4 regions of the Hydrogenophaga pseudoflava genome follow, and region 2 is predicted to be linked to each of the others. Evidence: predicted binding sites of a transcription regulator. Region 2 holds the regulator's gene; each other region holds the start of a gene.
What was found. The regulator FNR, encoded in region 2, switches genes on or off when oxygen is low (the NO sensors DNR and NnrR bind a similar motif). The targets are predictions, from matches to a motif close to TTGATNNNNATCAA.
Positions count from the first base shown of each region.

Region 1: a site for FNR is predicted at 2,540-2,553, ahead of HPF_RS22580 (ribonucleoside triphosphate reductase). Genes of this name have one in related genera too.
Region 3: a site for FNR is predicted at 3,060-3,073, ahead of cobA (uroporphyrinogen-III C-methyltransferase). Genes of this name have one in related genera too.
Region 4: a site for FNR is predicted at 3,013-3,026, ahead of HPF_RS22560 (radical SAM/SPASM domain-containing protein). Genes of this name have one in related genera too.

Region 1 is NZ_CP037867.1:4,698,232-4,702,677, reverse strand. Features, by position in the region: gene HPF_RS22595 (AraC family transcriptional regulator) at 1-263, opposite strand, end outside; gene HPF_RS22590 (hypothetical protein) at 394-1,161, shown strand; gene HPF_RS22585 (acyl-CoA dehydrogenase family protein) at 1,174-2,466, opposite strand; gene HPF_RS22580 (ribonucleoside triphosphate reductase) at 2,682-4,446, shown strand, end outside.
Region 2 is NZ_CP037867.1:3,127,701-3,132,146, reverse strand. Features, by position in the region: gene ccoG (cytochrome c oxidase accessory protein CcoG) at 1-942, shown strand, start outside; gene HPF_RS14980 (FixH family protein) at 1,036-1,272, shown strand; gene HPF_RS14975 (hypothetical protein) at 1,321-1,614, shown strand; gene fnr (fumarate/nitrate reduction transcriptional regulator Fnr) at 1,693-2,412, opposite strand; gene hemN (oxygen-independent coproporphyrinogen III oxidase) at 2,590-3,969, shown strand; gene HPF_RS14960 (sulfite exporter TauE/SafE family protein) at 4,020-4,446, shown strand, end outside.
Region 3 is NZ_CP037867.1:1,490,797-1,495,242, reverse strand. Features, by position in the region: gene HPF_RS07350 (cytochrome D1 domain-containing protein) at 1-374, opposite strand, end outside; gene HPF_RS07345 (c-type cytochrome) at 371-718, opposite strand; gene HPF_RS07340 (c-type cytochrome) at 734-1,048, opposite strand; gene HPF_RS07335 (cytochrome D1 domain-containing protein) at 1,201-2,898, opposite strand; gene cobA (uroporphyrinogen-III C-methyltransferase) at 3,166-4,008, shown strand; gene HPF_RS07325 (substrate-binding domain-containing protein) at 4,092-4,446, shown strand, end outside.
Region 4 is NZ_CP037867.1:4,691,924-4,696,369, forward strand. Features, by position in the region: gene HPF_RS22540 (putative zinc-binding protein) at 1-68, shown strand, start outside; gene HPF_RS22545 (UbiX family flavin prenyltransferase) at 49-648, shown strand; gene ubiD (4-hydroxy-3-polyprenylbenzoate decarboxylase) at 645-2,129, shown strand; gene HPF_RS22555 (type IV pili methyl-accepting chemotaxis transducer N-terminal domain-containing protein) at 2,158-2,961, shown strand; gene HPF_RS22560 (radical SAM/SPASM domain-containing protein) at 3,138-4,085, shown strand; gene HPF_RS22565 (phosphopantetheine-binding protein) at 4,093-4,446, shown strand, end outside.

The DNA.
Region 1 (4,446 bases), 1.6 Mb from region 2:
GGGTTGTGGAAGTGGTGGGCGATGGCGCGCGGGTAGAACAGCAGCGCGGGCGCGCTCAGGTGCAGGCGCAGCGGCACAGCCTGCCGCGGCGGGTGCGTGACATCGAGCGTGCCCCGGCGCAGCAGGTGCAGGTAGCCCATGCCCGGCGGCGGCGTGAAGCTCTGCACCCCACAGAGCGTGCCGGTGAAGGACAGCTCGGCGCGCACGGGAAAGCGCTCCAGCAGGCCGGACAGGCGGTCGATGGGCGGGGGCGGGACGGTCATGCCAGGGCTTGGACGAAAGGGTATGAATTCTGTACGAAATGATCCCATCTGAACAGATCGCAACCCGACACTGGGTGTCACGGATCGCCGCCCGGTGGTCCGCCCTCCATCCCCAACCCAGGAGTTTTTCATGCGTTCTGTCCGTCTGCACACCCCCCTGAACACCGCCCTGCTGGCGGCCGCCCTCGCCGCCGCCGGCCCGGCCCTGGCCGACCGCGGCCACGACCACACCGGCGGCATCGCGACCGCGCCGGCCAAAGCGGTCCACGCGCCCTTCGACGTGGTGCACACCCGCATCACCACCGAGGACAACGCCCTGGTGTTCCACATGCAGGTCTCGGGCAAGGCCGGGCGCACGCGGCCCACGAAGTCGGGCCAGCTGGCCGGCAGCAAGGTGTTCTCCTACGTCTGGCCCACCAGCCTGGACCCGGCTGAGGTCGGCTTCGAGCCCCAGGCCGGCATCCTGGCCTTTGCCGTCACCGCCCACCCCGACTTCGACGACACGCCGCTGTTCGACGAAAACGGCGACGGTCACCTGAAGAACGACGGCGGCGTGTGGCACTCGCACTGGGTGGTGCTGCAGCCGGACGAGGCCTGTGGCAAGGGCGCGCTCAAGGTGGTCGACATCCCCGAAGGCAGCCGGCCGCGCCTGCCCAAGACCTGGCCGGGTCTGCCGCTGCTGATCGACAGCCCCGGCTGGAGTCCCTCGTTCGCGCGCGGCAGCGTGAGCGTGCGCGTGCCCTTCGACAACGTGTCGGCGCTGCAGGCCGCCAAGTTTGACGGCGTGACCGCGGCCCTGCGCGTGAACGCCAGCGTGCACGCCCCGCTGCTGTGTGTGGCCCAGGTGTTCAAGGTCGCGTCGGGCGACCTGTCGCTGCCGGGCCAGGTGGACCGCTGAACACCGGCGCGGTTACAGCCTCGGTGGCGTGCGCATCTGCTCCGGCGTCGTGAAGTAGGCCGACAGCGAGCCCAGCCGCTCGCGCGCCTGCGCGAACTCGTGCCGCGCCACGCTGCGCAGGTGCACCTCGTCCGGGCCGTCGAGCAGGTGCAGGGCGCGGCCCCAGGTCCAGAACTGCGCCAGCGGCGTGTCGGGCGACAGGCCCATGGCGCCGAAGACCTGCATCGCGCGGTCCACCACGCGGGTCTGCAAGCCGGCGGCCACCACCTTGATCGCCGCGACCTGCGCGCGCACGGCGGGCGGCTCGGCCTGTTCGGGGTGGTCCAGCAGCCAGGCGCAGCGCAGCACCAGCAGACGCGCCTGGTCGATCTCGATGCGCGAGTGCGCAATCCATTCCTGCACGTTGGCGTAGTCGGCCAGGTGGTGGCCGAAGCTGCGCCGCTCCAGCGCGCGCTCGGTGGCCAGGGCCAGCGCCAGCTCGCACTGGCCGATGGTGCGCATGCAGTGGTGCACCCGGCCGGGGCCGAGCCGCGCCTGCGCCATCGCGAAGCCGTGGCCCCAGTCGCCCAGCAGGTGGTCGGCCGGCACGCGCACGCCGCGCAGCACAATTTCGCAATGGCCTTCGGGCGCGTGGTGGTGCACCACCGGGATGTTGCGCACCACCTCCAGCCCCGGCGTGCCCATGGGCACCAGCACCATGCTGTGCTGGTGGTGGGCATCCTCACTGGCGTCGTCGTCCCCGTCGGCGTTGCGCGCCATCACGATCAGCAGCCGGCAGGCCGGGTGCGCCACGCCGGTGATGAACCACTTGCGGCCGCTGATCACCAGCTCGCCGCTTTCGCGCCGCACGGTGGTCTGCAGATTGGTCGGGTCGGACGAGGCCACGTCGGGCTCGGACATCGCAAACGCCGAGCGGATCTCGCCGTGCAGCAGCGGCATCAGCCAGTGTTCGCGCTGCGACGGGGTGGCGAAGCGGTGCAGCAGTTCCATGTTGCCGGTGTCGGGCGCGCTGCAGTTGAACACCTCGGCCGCCCAGCTGACTTTGCCCATGGCCTCGGCCAGCGGCGCGTAGTCGAGGTTGGCCAGGCGCGTGCCCGGCTCGTCGGCGCGCAGGCCGGGCAGGAACAGGTTCCACAGCCCTTCCTCTTTCGCCAGCGTCTTGAGGTCTTCCAGGAAGGGCGGCGGGTACTGCCCGTCCTGCACCGCCTGGTGCCAGGCCGCGTTGTGCGGCAACACATAGGTCAGCAGGAACTGGTCCAGCTGGCGCAGCAGCGCCTGTGCGCGGGGGCTGTGTTCGAAGTCCATGGCGGGATTGTTCGCCCGGCTGCGGGGCGCCGTCCGCACCTGGGCGACACACCGGCCCCGGTCGGTCACGGGCTTGATGCAGGTCAAGCCGTTTCGGAGCGAAAAAAGGGGCTGGCGATGGCCTTCTGATGCAGCCGACTTTGCGGCAAATCAAACTACCTATGGTGTTTGGTGGGTACCTTAGACACCATAGGTAGTGTCCAAGGAGGATTCGCATGAACGATTCGATGGTGTCCAGCTGGCCGCGCGAGGTGCTCAAGCGCTCGGGGCTTCGGGAGGCTTTCAACGCCGACAAGATCCGCTCCGCGCTGGCGCGCGCGGGGCAGGCCAGCGGGGAATTCGACGGGGCCGAGGCGCAGCTGCTGTGCGCGCAGGTGGTCAAGGTGCTGGGTCACCGCTTCAATGGCGCGGCGCCGACCATCGAGCAGATCCAGGACGTGGTCGAGCAGACCCTGATCGCGGCCAACCACCTGCGCACGGCGCGCGGCTACATCGTCTACCGCGAGCAGCACGCCCAGCTGCGCAGCGACCGCCAGACCCTGGTGGACGTCGAGGCCTCGGTCAACGAGTACCTCACGCGCGCCGACTGGCGCGTCAACGCCAACGCCAACCAGGGCTATTCGCTGGGTGGCCTGATCCTCAACGTGGCCGGCAAGGTCACGGCCAACTACTGGCTCTCGCACGTCTACACGCCCGAGATCGGCGCAGCCCACCGCGACGGCGACATCCACATCCACGACCTCGACATGCTCAGCGGCTACTGCGCGGGCTGGTCGCTGCGCACCCTGCTCAACGAGGGCCTCAACGGTGTGCCGGGCAAGGTGGAGTCGGGTCCGCCGAAGCACCTCTCGTCGGCGGTCGGGCAGATCGTCAACTTCCTGGGCACGCTGCAGAACGAGTGGGCGGGCGCGCAGGCCTTCTCCTCCTTCGACACCTACCTGGCGCCCTACGTGCGACAGGACCGCATGGGCTACGCGGCCGTGCGTCAGTGCATCCAGGAGCTGGTCTACAACCTCAACGTGCCCTCGCGCTGGGGCACACAGACGCCGTTCACCAACCTCACCTTCGACTGGGTCTGTCCCGAAGACCTGCGCGAGCAGGTGCCCGTGATCGCCGGTGTGGAAATGCCGTTCTGCTACGGCGAGCTGCAGGCCGAGATGGACCTGATCAACCGCGCCTACATCGACGTCATGACCACGGGCGACGCCAAGGGCCGCGTGTTCACCTTCCCCATTCCCACCTACAACATCACGCCCGACTTCCCCTGGGAGAGCGAGAACGCGCGGCGCCTGTTCGACATGACGGCCAAGTACGGCTTGCCCTACTTCCAGAACTTCATCAACTCCGAGCTGCAGCCGAACATGGTGCGCTCCATGTGCTGCCGCCTGCAGCTGGATTTGCGCGAACTGCTCAAGCGCGGCAACGGCCTGTTCGGCAGCGCCGAGCAGACCGGCAGCCTGGGCGTGGTCACGGTGAACTGCGCGCGCCTGGGCCACCTGCACGCAGGTGACGAGGCCGGCCTGCTGGCCGCGCTGGACCGCCTGCTGGAACTGGGCAAACAGAGCCTGGAGACCAAGCGCAAGCTGATCCAGCGCCTCATGGACCAGGGCCTGTTCCCCTACACCAAACGTTACCTGGGCACGCTGCGCAACCACTTCAGCACCCTGGGGGTGAACGGCATCAACGAGATGGTGCGCAACTTCAGCGGCGACGCGCACGACATCACCACCGACGAGGGCCACGCCTTCGCGCTGCGCTTCCTCGACCACGTGCGTGCGCGCATCGTCGCGTTCCAAGAAGAGACCGGCCACCTCTACAACCTGGAGGCCACCCCGGCCGAGGGCACCACCTACCGCTTCGCGCGCGAAGACCGCAAGCGCTGGCCCGGCATCCTGCAGGCCGGCACACCCGAGCAGCCCTACTACACCAACTCGTCGCAGCTGCCGGTGGGCTTCACCGACGACACGTTCGAGGCGCTGG
Region 2 (4,446 bases):
CTGTGGGTCCTGTTCGCCCTCTGGACCGGCTTCACGTTCGTTGGCTACTTCACACCCATCCGGGAACTGGCGAGTCTGAGCCTGGCCGCTTCACTGGGGCCCTGGCAGACCTTCTGGATCTTCTTCTACGGCTTCGCGACCTACGGCAACGCGGGCTTCATGCGCGAGCAGGTCTGCAAGTACATGTGTCCCTACGCCCGCTTCCAGAGCGCCATGTTCGACAAGGACACGATGATCGTGACCTACGACAAGGCGCGTGGGGAGCCGCGCGGAGCACGTTCGAAGAAAGCCGACCCCAAGGCCCTGGGCCTTGGGGCTTGCGTCGACTGCACGCTTTGCGTGCAGGTCTGTCCAACGGGCATCGATATCCGCAATGGACTGCAGTACGAATGCATTGGCTGTGGTGCCTGCATTGATGTCTGTGATGAGGTGATGGACAAGGTGGGCTATCCGCGGGGACTGGTCAAGTACTCGACGCAGAACGGCATGGCCAAGGGCTGGACCCGTGAGCAGATGGTCCGTCACGCTTTCCGTCCCAGGGTGCTCGTCTACTCCAGCGTTCTGGCGGTCATCACCCTGGCTGTGTTTGTCAGCCTCTTCCTGCGCACGCCGCTGAAAGTTGATGTGATTCGCGACCGTGGCGCGCTGGCGCGCATGGTGGAGCAGGGGCGCATCGAAAACGTGTTCCGCCTGCAGATCATGAATGCGACCGAGTCGCCGCAGCGCTACCAGATCAGCGTCGACGGTCTTGAGGGCGTGATGATCGCGTCGGAAACCGAGGTGGAAGTGCTTTCCACGGAAGTGCGTTCCGCCGCCGTGCGGGTGCAGCTCCCGCCCAACGCCGCGCCCGCCGGGTCGCACCCGATACGGTTCACCGTCCGGTCCACCGCCGCTGATGCGTCCGAGGTGGTGGAGAAGGCGGTCTTCATCGTTCCGCGCTAAACTGAAATTACACGCCTTATGGAACAAGTCATGTCAGCAATACCTCGTCCAGTCGACCGCGCGCCAAGCACGCCCTGGTGGAAAGTCCCGCACATGTGGATGGTGGTGGGAGGTCCTTTGCTGGTGATCGTTGCCGGCTTGGTCACCGTGGTCATCGCGGTGAAGAATCCGGACCCTGTGCTCAACAAGTCCGACTACGAAAGGGATCTTGCGGCGGCTCAGCGGCTGGAAGGGCAGGCCAAGGTCGATGCGATGGCCAAGTTGCAGCCGGCCCATCAGGCCCGCAATCACGCCGCCTCTCCCGTCGTCCCGGCGGCACCCTCCAAGTAGGACGCCACACCGCCGGATGTGACAACACAGGAGTGAAGGAGACGCATCATGAATGCTCAGCGGTGGATGTGGATAGCCTGGCCTGCCTTTCTGGTGGCTGCTGTGCTTGAGATGGTTGTTTTCGCCATGGTCGACCCTGGTGATCTCCATTGGTTCGGCAGCCCCCTGGAGTTGTCTCGCCAAGCCATCTACACCTTGGCGTTCTTTGTGTTCTGGGGCGTCACCATGGCATCGAGCGCGCTGACCACCCTGTTGTCCATGTCTCCGTTCGAAGTCAACCGCTGCCCGGTTCCCGAAGCGGAGCGCCCCCGGGACTGCGCCCGCAACGGCGGGTGCGGCTAACCCTCGGATTGCACACAAAGAGAAACCCCGCTCAGGCCTTGGGCCCAAGCGGGGTTTCTTTCGTTCAAACGCCCAGACTCAACGGCAGCTCTGAGGGTTCACGATCTGCTTGAGTGCATCGGTGTTCTTGATGTGTACGTAGCGTTGTTTGACTTCGATGGTGCCTTCCTCAACGAACTTCGAGAAAGTCCTGCTCACGGTCTCGAGCTTCATGCCCAGGTAACTTCCAATCTCCTCCCGGGTCATCCGAAGGATGAGCTCTGACTGCGAGAAACCTCGTGCATGCAGACGCTGGACGAGATTGAGAAGGAACGCTGCGAGACGTTCCTCGGCACGCATGCTGCCCAGCAGCAGCATGACACTGTGATCGCGGACGATTTCCCGGCTCATGATCTTGTGGACATGGTGTTGCAGTGTGGTGAACTCCCGCGAGAGTTCCTCGACCTGGTCAAACGGCATCACACAGACCTCGGCGTCCTCAAGCGCAATCGCGTCGCAGGAATGGCGGTCGCTGACGATGCCGTCCATGCCGATGATTTCTCCGGTCATCTGGAAGCCGGTGACCTGGTCTCGCCCATCGGCCGTGGTCACGCAGGTTTTGAAGAAGCCCGAGCGCACTGCGTAGAGCGAAGTGAACTTGTCGCCGGTGTTGAACAGCGCGGTTCCCCGCTTGATCCTCCTGCGCGTGGAGATCACGGTGTCCAGCTTGCCCATTTCCTCGGGATTGAGGCCCATTGGCAAACACAACTCCCGAAGGTTGCAGCTGGAACAGGCGACTTTGATGCTGTGAATGTCCATAAATCTTCCAGATTTCTCCCGAAGCTTAACGCATGGCCACAAGTGCCAGCAAGGCGGGCGCGCTCATCCTCGTTGCACGCATGGGGGAAAACCCGGGGCTTGGACGGCCCTTGATCTTGATCAAGGGTGCGATTTCTGCCTTGGTGCACATTCGCGCTGAGAACTGGAGAATTGTTTGTGAGTCACGCCATTTCAGACGAATTGCTCAAGCGATTCGACATCCCGGGGCCCCGCTACACCTCGTACCCCACCGCGGACCGCTTTGTAGAAGCGTTCACGGAGAGCGACTACATCCAGGCGCTGGAACAGCGTCGGGCAGGCTCGCTCGCGCTGCCGTTGTCGCTGTACGTCCATATTCCTTTCTGCGAGTCCGTTTGCTACTACTGTGCCTGCAACAAGGTCATTACCAAGCACCACGAGAGGGCTGCGGAGTACCTGCGGTATCTGTCGCGTGAGGTGGAGTTGCAGGTGCAGCATTTCGGCAAGGGGCATGCCGTGTCCCAGCTGCATCTGGGAGGAGGGACGCCGACCTTCCTGTCCGACGCCGAGCTGGAAGATCTGCTGACGATGATCCGGCGCAACTTCACTCTCGTGCCCGGAGGCGAGTACTCCATTGAGGTCGACCCCCGCACCGTGACGGACCAGCGTTTGCAGACCCTGGCCAGGCTGGGGTTCAACCGCCTGAGTTTCGGTGTCCAGGATTTCGATCCTGCTGTTCAGAAAGCGGTGCACCGGGTGCAGCCGGCCGAACAGGTGTTCGCACTGGTCGAGACAGCCCGCAAGATCGGGTTTGAGTCGGTCAACGTGGACCTCATTTATGGGCTGCCGCTGCAGACCCCTGAGTCGTTTGCCCGTACGCTTGCCCAAGTCAACCAGTTGCGCCCCGACCGCATCGCGCTGTATGCCTACGCGCATCTTCCGGCGCGTTTCAAGCCGCAACGGCGAATCGTCGCTGCCGAACTGCCCAGCGCGGGAGACAAGCTGTCGATGCTGTCGGCTTCGCTGGATGCCATGAGTGATGCGGGGTATGTCTATGTCGGCATGGATCACTTTGCGCTGCCCACGGATGCGCTGGCGGTGGCCAAGCGTCAAGGGCGCCTGCACCGGAATTTCCAGGGCTACAGCACGCAGCCGGATTGCGACCTGATCGCTTTGGGTGTCTCGGCCATCGGCCGCATCGGCGCGACCTACAGCCAGAACGCCAAGACGATCGAGGAGTACTACGATGCGCTGGACCAGGGCCGGCTGCCGATCGTGCGCGGGCTGGCACTGACCAGGGACGACCTGCTGCGCCGCTCCGTGATCATGTCGCTGATGTGTCAGGGTCAGCTTCAGTTCGAATCGATCAACCTGGGGCACTTGATCGACTGCAAGAGCTACTTTGCGCGCGAGTTGGAGGTACTGGCTGGCTATGCCGAACACGGACTGGTTCGCATCGACGACTCAGGTGTGGAGGTGACGCCATCGGGCTGGTATCTGGTTCGCGCCATTGCCATGGTTTTCGACAAAAACCTGCAGGTCGACCAGGACCGGGCGCGTTTCTCCAAGATCATCTGACTCGCGTGGTTTCGAACCGGCGCGAGGGCTGCGACTGCTAGAGTTCTGCCATGCAAACATCCATGGCACTCACCGCACTGTTCATGGGGATCGCTGGTGGTCCCCATTGTGTCGCCATGTGTGGTGCCGCGTGTGCGGGCATCAGTCGTGGCGGGACCGGGCGCCAGAGCACTTCGGCTCTGCTGACCTTCCAGGCCGGACGACTGCTTGGCTACTCCCTCTTCGGGGCGATTGCAGCAGGCTCGGTGCAAGGCCTGGCCTGGCTGGGAACCAACACCTCGGTGATCCGGCCGGTCTGGACCATGTTTCACGTGGCAGCCATGCTGCTTGGTTTGGTGCTGATCTGGCAGGCTCGCCAGCCAGCATGGCTCGACGGGCTGGCCCAAGGCGTCTGGCGCAGGACGCGACCAGTGTTCGGACGCCTGGGGGCCAAGGCTCCCGCGGTGCTCGGCGTCGCGTGGGCCCTGATGCCATGCG
Region 3 (4,446 bases), 1.6 Mb from region 2:
TGCGCCGCCACCAGGGTGCCATCGGCGCTGATGGCGCCGCCGATGGAGTTGCCGGCCTGCATCACGCGCTTGGCAATCCGCTGAGTGAGCAGGTCGACCATGGTGAGCGCGCCGTCGCGCCCGAACACGTAGGCATAGCGACCGTCGCGCGAGAACACCACCGAGGCGTGCGAGAGGTCGCCCAGGCCGGGCACCTCGCCAATCAGCGCGCGGGTGGACGTGTCCACCAGGTAGAGCGTGCCGTTGGCGCGGCCGATGACCACGCCCAGGTCGCCGGTGCCGCGCAGCACGGGCGCGGCGCAACCGGTGAGGCCGCCCACGGCGGCGATGGACGAGAGGGTGGCCGCAGCGGCCAGCCATTCACGGCGCTTCATGGCGTTTTCACCACTTCTTCAGGAAAGCCCTGCTGCAGGCGCAGCGCGATCCAGCGCGCCTCGGGCTCGCTGAGCATCGTCTTCCAGGGCGGCATGGGGGTGCCCGGCCGGCCGTGGAAGATCACGGCGGCCAGGCTGTCGAGGGGAAAGTCGGCCAGGGCCTCGCGCGTCAGCGCCGGGCCGAGGCCGCCGGTCAGGCGCATGCCGTGGCACGAACCGCAGTCCTGCCGCACCATGCGCACCAGCTCCCGCGAACGCGAGGCATCGGGCGAAGGCTCCGACTGCGCGAAGGCCAGCACAGGCCCCAGCAACAGCGCGGACAGGATGGAAGCGGTACGCAGCACGGCAGGCCTCCCGGATCAGGACTTGAGGATCACCGCGATGGCGTCCTTGAGGTCGGGGTCGGCGATCTTGTCGGGCCCGTTGGGCGACATGGGGATGGGGCCGAACACGCCGGACCCGCCCTTGCGCACCTTGTCGAACAGCTTGGCCGTGACATCCTGGCCCTTGTACTTGGCCGCAATGTCCTTGAACGAAGGACCGACCAGCTTCTTGTCCTTGGCATGGCAGGCCATGCACCCGGCCTTGTTCATGGCCGCCTCGCCGTCGGCGAAGGCAGCGCCGGAACCCAGCGCAAGCACAGCAGCCGCTACAGCAGAAACAAACACTCTCATGAAGTTCTCCAGAAGAAAAACAACGAAGACGAAGTGACTTCACCGAGGGCGCGGTGGAACTGGCTTTGCCAGGCCACTCGCGCCGTCCCCCCTCCGGGGGGAAGCCGCGAAGCGGCGCAGGGGGGCGTCACTTCCTTCGGCGCAGGGGGGAGTCAATAGACATCATGTTGGGTGTTGTGCACGTTGAAGTGCCCTGTCGGCGTGATCAGGCGCGGGTCCTTGATCACAGCCTTGAGCTTGAGCGTCTTGTCGTCCACGATCACCAGCGCGCTCTCCTTGTTCTTGGCGCTCCACACCGAGAACCAGACCTCGTCGCCGGCACGGTTGAACTCGGGCTGCACGACGCGCTTGGCGCCGTCGTCCTTGATGCCCGCCCACTCGGCGATCGGCAGCACGGTGTAGCCCTTCTCCAGGTTGTCGATGTCGTACACCGCGACCGATTGCGAGATCTTCGGATCGGGGTTGAGCGGGGTGTCCGAGTACAGGTGCCTGCTCTTCGGGTGGCTCTTGATGAACAGCGCGCCGCCGCCCTGGCCCTTGAGGGTCTGCACCACCTTCCAGGCATTCTTGGGGTGCTTGACCGGGTCGGTGCCGATCAGCGAGATGGTCTCGTCGCCCAGGTGGCCGGTGGACCATACGGGCCCGTAGGTCGGGTGCACGAAGTTGGCGCCACGGCCCGGGTGCGGGATCTTGCCCACGTCGATCAGCTTGGTCAGCTTGCCCTCTTTCAGGTCCACCGCCGCGATCTTGTTGCTGTTGTTGGCCGCCACCATGAAGTAGCGCTTGGTCGAGTCCAGGCCGCCGTCGTGCAGGAAGCGCGCGGTGCCGATGGTGGTGACCTTGAGCGCGTCGATGTTGGAGTAGTCCACCAGCAGGGTCTGGCCGGTTTCCTTCACGTTCACCACGAACTCGGGCTTGTAGTGGCTGCCCACGATGGAGGCCACGCGCGGCTCGGGGTGGTACTCCTGCGTGTCGACCGTGTTGCCTCGGGTGGCCACGATCTTCAGCGGCTCCAGCGTGTCGCCGTTCATGATCACGAACTGGGGCGGCCAGTAGGACCCGGCGATCGCGTACTTGTCTTCAAAGCCCTTGAACTTGCTGGTCTCGACCGAGCGTGCTTCCAGCCCGGTGCGGATCTCGGCCACGTTGTCGGGTTTTTCCATCCACAGGTCGATCATGTTGATCTTGGCGTCGCGACCGATCACGAACAGGTAGCGACCCGAAGCCGACAGGCGCGAGATGTGCACCGCGTAGCCGGTCTTGACGACGTTGATGATCTGCTTGGTGTCGCCATCGATCAACGCCACCTCGCCCGTGTCCCGCAGCGTGGTGCTGAAGATGTTGGTGATGTTGTAGTTGTTCATCTTCTTCGTCGGCCGCTTCTCGGGCGGGACGATCACCTTCCAGGTGGCCTTCATGTCGGCCAGGCTGTATTCGGGCGGCGTGGGCGCGTCGTGCTGGATGTAGCGCGCCATCAGGTCCACTTCCTTCTCGCTCATCTCGCCGCTGGTCTGCCAGTTGGGCATGCCGGCCGGGGAGCCGTAGGCGATGAACACCTTGAGGTAGTCCGTGCCCTTGCCGATGGTGATGTCGGGTGTCAGCGGTTTGCCGGTGGCGCCCTTGCGCAGCACGCCGTGGCAGCCGGCGCAGCGCTCGAAGTAAATCTTGCGTGCGGTGTCGAACTCGGCCTGCGTCATCGGCGGCGCCTTGGGATTGGTCGCCTGGTACATCGGCTCGTTGACCAGCGGCGATCCGCCGGCCTGGTAGTTGGCTTCCGCCGGGCTGAGCTTCTTGTCTGCAGCCGCCTGCGCGAACGCGCCGGTGCCGATCAGTGCCGCCATCGCCAGCATCGTCAGGCGAATCGTGGTGCGGGATCTCATGATGTTCTCTCTCCGTCGTGGAGCAGCGTTTGAAGTGGCCGTCCCTGGTGGGGCGCTGTGCCCGCTCGCCCGGCTGCTGTCCATGGCCGATGCGAGCAGGCACATGCTCTGCCCGGTCACAGGCGTTGTCCTTGAACTGGTTCAAGGACGGTCCTCCGTCGCGTCCGAACAATGGGCCTCACAACAACGGACGTCCCGGCGATGCAGCCGGGCCGCCATCCCACGACGGAGCGAGTCATGAACCTGGTCAACCTGATCACCCCCGCGCGGACCGCCGATGCCGATGGCTGCGCAGCGCCTCCGGGCACGGTGACGCTGGTGGGCGCAGGCCCGGGCGACCCGGATCTGCTGACGGTGAAGGCGGTGAAGGCCCTGCAGGCGGCGCGGCTGGTGCTGTACGACCACCTGGTCAGCCCGGCGGTGCTGGAACACCTGAGCCCCGACGCCGAGCGCATCTATGTCGGCAAGGAAAGCTCGCGCCACACCCTGCCCCAGGCCTCGATCATCGAACTCATGGTGCAACTGGCGCGCAGCGGCCGCTCACTGCTGCGGCTCAAGGGCGGCGACGGCTACATCTTCGGCCGCGGCGGCGAAGAGGCCCAGGCCCTGGCGGCCGAGGGCATTCCGTTCACCGTGGTCCCCGGCCTCACGGCCGCTCAGGGTGCTGCGGCCTCGGTCGGCATTCCGCTGACCCACCGCGACCACGCCTGTTCCCTCGTGCTGGCCACCGGCCACCTGCGCGACGGCCAGGGCCTGGACATGGACTGGGCCATGCTCGCGCGCCCGCGCCAGACCGTGGTGCTCTACATGGGGGTGAACAACCTGCCCGAGATCTGCCGCCAGCTGATCGCCCACGGCCTGTCGCCGCAGACGCCAGCCGCACTGGTCGAGAAGGCCACCCTGCCCGACGAACGCTGCATCACCGGCACGCTGGCCGAGCTGCCCGCGCTGGCGCTGCGCCACCAGGTGCGCCCGCCGGCGCTGATCATGGTCGGCGGGGTGGTGTCGGTGCGCGCGCAGCTGGTGCCCTCAGCGCCCCCGGTCACGGCGGCGGCCGCGCCGGTCCATGCCGTGGCCTGATAACAGAAAGAACGCGCGGACACGGGTCAGACGAGAGTGGCTTTGATACGCTGGCGGGCTCCGCCCACGAGCCCTTTGCCGCCATGCCGACCACTTCCCTGAACCTGATCTCTTCCATGGCCACCAAGGCCCTGCTGGCCGACCTGGTGGCCGCGTATTCGGCGCAACAGCCGGACACCATGGTCGCCGTCACTTCGGTCGGCGGCGTCGACGCGGCCAAACGCGTCGTGGCCGGCGAGGCCTTCGACATCGTGGCCCTGGCCTCGGACGCGATCGAGAAGCTGGCCGCCAGCGGCCACGTGGCGGCCGACAGCCGCACCGACATGGTCCGTTCGGCCGTGGCCGTGGCCGTGCCGGCCGGCACCCCGCACCCGGACATCGCCACCGAAGCCGCGCTCAAGGCCGCGGTGCTGGCCGCGCCCACGCTCGGCTACTCCA
Region 4 (4,446 bases), 1.6 Mb from region 2:
TGTTCCGCGTGCGCAGCGACCTGCAGAAGCTGCCCGCACCCGCACCCGATGAACCCACCCCCGACTGAAACACGCCGCCTGCTGGTGGCCATCACCGGCGCCAGCGGCGCGGTCTACGGCCTGCGCCTGCTGCAGGCGCTGCAGACCGTGTCCGACGTCGAAACCCACGCGGTGGTTTCCGACGCCGGCTGGCAGACCCTGCGCCACGAACTGCACGCCGACCCGCAGACGCTGCGCCCGCTGGTGCACACGCTGCACGACGCGGCCGACATCGGCGCCGGCCCGGCCAGCGGCTCGTTCCGCTGCGGCGGCATGGTGGTGGCGCCGTGTTCCATGCGCACGCTCGCGGCCATCGCGCACGGCCTGAGCGACAACCTGGTCACGCGCGCCGCCGACGTGATGCTCAAGGAGCGCCGCCGGCTGGTGCTGATGGCGCGCGAGACGCCGCTGCACCTGGGCCACCTGCGCAACATGACCGCCGTCACCGAGATGGGCGCCATCGTCTGCCCGCCGGTGCCGGCCTTCTACCTGCGGCCGCAGAGCGTGGACGACATCGTCAACGCCAGCGTGGCACGCGTGCTCGACCTGCTGGATGTACCGCACACGCTGAGCGAGCGTTGGGCGGGGCTGGAAGCCGAACCGGCATGACCTACAGGGACCTGCGCGATTTCGTCGCGCAACTCGAAGCCGCGGGCGAACTCAGGCGCGTGCGCGAACCGGTGTCGCCGCAGCTGGAGATGACCGCGCTGTGCGACCGCGTGCTGCGCGCCGGCGGCCCGGCCCTGCTGTTTGAAAACCCCACCGGCCACACCATGCCGGTGCTGGCCAACCTGTTCGGCACCACCGCGCGCGTGGCGCGTGCCATGGGCGTGGCCGACGTGGGCGATCTGCGCCGCTTCGGCGAGGTGCTGGCGCGGCTGAAAGAGCCCGAGGCGCCGCGCGGCCTGCGCGAGATGGCCGGCCTGGGCGATCTCGTCAAATCGCTCTGGCACATGAGCCCGCGCGAAGTACGGCACGCGCCCTGCCAGGCCGTGGTGATCGAGGGCGAGGACGTGGACCTGGCGCAACTGCCGATCCAGCACTGCTGGCCGGGCGACGTGGCGCCGCTGATCACCTGGGGCCTGGTCATCACCCAGGGGCCGCACAAGCCGCGGCAGAACCTGGGCATCTACCGCCAGCAGCTGCTCTCGCGCAACCAGCTCATCATGCGCTGGCTGGCGCACCGCGGCGGCGCGCAGGACTTCCGCGAACACGGCCGCCTGCACCCCGGCCAGCCCTACCCGGTGGCCGTCGCCATCGGCGCCGACCCGGCCACCATCCTCGGCGCCGTCACCCCCGTGCCCGACAGCCTGAGCGAGTACCAGTTCGCCGGCCTGCTGCGCGGCGCGCGCACCGAGGTGGCGCCCGCCATCGGCGTGCCGCTGCGCGTGCCGGCCACGGCCGAGATCGTGCTCGAAGGCCACATCCACCCCGACCCGGCCCACCCCAGCGGCTATCAGCACGCGCTCGAAGGCCCGTACGGTGACCACACCGGCTACTACAACGAACGCGCCGAGTTCCCGGTGTTCACGGTCGAGCGCATCACACGCCGGCGCGACGCGATCTACCACTCCACCTACACCGGCAAACCACCCGACGAACCCGCCGTGCTGGGCGTGGCGATGAACGAGCTCTTCATCCCGCTGCTGCAGCGCCAGTTCCCCGAGATCGTGGACTTTTACCTACCGCCCGAGGCCTGCAGCTACCGCATGGCCGTGGTCAGCATCCGCAAGGCCTACGCCGGCCACGCGCGGCGCGTGATGATGGGCGTCTGGAGCCACCTGCGCCAGTTCATGTACACCAAGTTCATCGTCGTGGTGGACGAGGACATCGACGTGCGCGATTGGAAGGACGTGGTCTGGGCCATGAGCACGCGCATGGACCCGGCGCGCGACAGCTTCACCATCGAACACACACCCATCGACTACCTCGACTTCGCCTCGCCCGTCAGCGGCCTGGGCAGCAAGATGGGCCTGGACGCGACCAACAAGTGGCCCGGCGAGACCAGCCGCGAATGGGGCCGCACGATGCACATGGACCCGGCCGTCACCGCGCGCATGGACGCGCTGGCCGAGGGCCTGGGGCTCTGACGTTTTCCGACCAACACCTGAACGAACCATGCAACGCCGTCACCTTCTGGCCCTGCTGGGCACCTCGCTGCTCGCCGGCACCGGCCACACCCAAAACACCCCGTCCGGCCCGGCACTGCCGCTGGGCACCGCCATCAACCGCGCCGGCCGCCTGCGCGCACTGTCGCAGCGCGTGGCCAAGCTGCACGTCCAGTCCACCCTGGGCGTGCTGCCCGAGCGCGCCAGCGATGTCATGCGCCAGTGCCGCCAGCTGATCGGGAGCAGCCTGGACGAGCTGAGACGCCAGCCCCTGAGCGCCGACACCCAGCCCCTGATGCCGCGCCTGCAGGGCCATGCCGAGCGCTTGCTCGTGCTCACGGCCGGCAGCGGAGCGCCGCCCCGCATCGACGACGTGGTGCGCTCGGCCGACGACATGCTCAAGTCCGCCGACGAGCTCACCACCGCGTTCGAGAAACAGAGCAAGCAGAGCGGCGCCCGGGTGGTCAACGTGGCCGGACGCCAGCGCATGCTGTCCCAGCGCGCCGCCCGCGCCCACTTCCTGCAGGCCGCCGGCGGCACCGCGGCGGCCGGCCAGGCGCAGCAGCTGGAGGCCGCCCGGCGCGAGTTCGACGAGGGCCTGACCTATCTGGCCAGCGCCCCCCTGTCCACCCCGTCGATCCGCCAGCAGCTGGAACTGGCGCGCGGCCAGTGGCTGTTCTTCGACCAGGCCCTGCGCAAGCCCGGCCAGGGCGATGCCCTGCAGACGGTGGCCACCACTAGCGAACGCATGTACGAGGTCATGGACCAGCTGACCGGCCTGTACGAGCAGGCGGTGCAGGAGCTGTACCGCTGACGTCGCGCGGGCTTCGTCTGGCAAACGGTGAGGCGCCAGACCTGATCCGGCTTGAGTCAGATCAAGCCATGGGCCATTGAGCCAGATCAACAGCGGGCCGATCGGCCACCACTAACGTTCGCGGACTTGGTCGGTTTCGCCACCAAGGCCCCGCCTTCCTGATCTAGGAGAACGCCATGGCCCATGCTGATCTTGAAAACATCGCAAGAACGCTCCGGCGGTTTCCGTTCCCGAAGAAGTTTGCCGTCGAGCTGTGCGCCGAGTGCAATCTGGCGTGTTCGATGTGCCACCACCCGAACATGAAGCGCCCCAAAGGCGTGATGCCCTTCGAGCTCTGGAAGAAGTGCGCCGACGAGATCGCTGCGACGGCGCCAGACACCGAGTGCTGGTTCTCTTTCTGCGGTGAGCCGTTGCTCGAACCCGCACTGCTGTTTCGCTGCCTGAGCTACGGCCGATCCGTCGGCCTCCAGTCGCTCAATGTCAACACCAACGGCATGTTGCTCACACCGGAGCTGGACGATGCCTTGCTGGATTCGGGCGTGCACCTGGTGGTCTTCGGCATCGACGGGTTCTCCAAGCAGTCCTTCGAAAAATACCGGGTGAAAGCCAACCGGGACGTGGTCTACGCCAACGCCGAGCGGCTGCTGGCCCGCCGCGATGCGCGCGGTCTGCCGGTCGCGATCCAGACGCAGTTCATCGTGATGGACGACAACGCATCTGAAGTCGATGCATACAAGGCGCACTGGCTGGAGCGCAATGCGGTCGTCAAGGTCCGCCGTCAGCTCAGCTGGGGCGGCAAGTTCGATACGGGCCTGGCCATCACGCCTGAAAACCGGATCCCCTGCCCATGGGCGATCACGATGATGCATGTCTTCTGGGATGGACGGATTCCGCGCTGCCCGGGCGACACCGAGGGCGAGGAAGGCGAAGGCAACGCGTGGCACGCGTCTCTGAGCGATCTCTGGGCCCGCCTGGGTGGCTATCGGGATCTTCATCTGGCACGCAGTTTTGACGCCCTGCCCGAGCGCTGCAAGACCTGCACGGACTGGATGACGGGCGCCGCCGAGCGTGTGCGGCCGGAATCCGGGGCGGTCCCCCTTGAGCCCGTCTGCTCGCGCGCGTGAGAGCGCCATGAAAGACGCTCTTTTCCTTTGTGGCGTGGGCAATGGCGAGGGCATTCGTCTGGCACTGACCGTCAACCGCACATCTCCGCGCTGGCAGAGGATCGTGCTGCTCGACGACGACCCGTCCAAGCACGGCACGACGCGTCTCGGCCTGGAGGTCGCAGGACCGATCAGCCATCTGGCCGGTGTGGATGCCAACTGCTCCGAGGTCGTGAACCTGGTCACCCGCACCACCGATGGGCGCGCCCGGGCACAGGAAAAAATCGGGCAGTACGGCATTCCGTTCACCTCGCTGATCCACCCCGGTGTCGACCTGTTCGGAGCAGAGGTGGCATCGGACGTGACCATCTACCCGCATGCG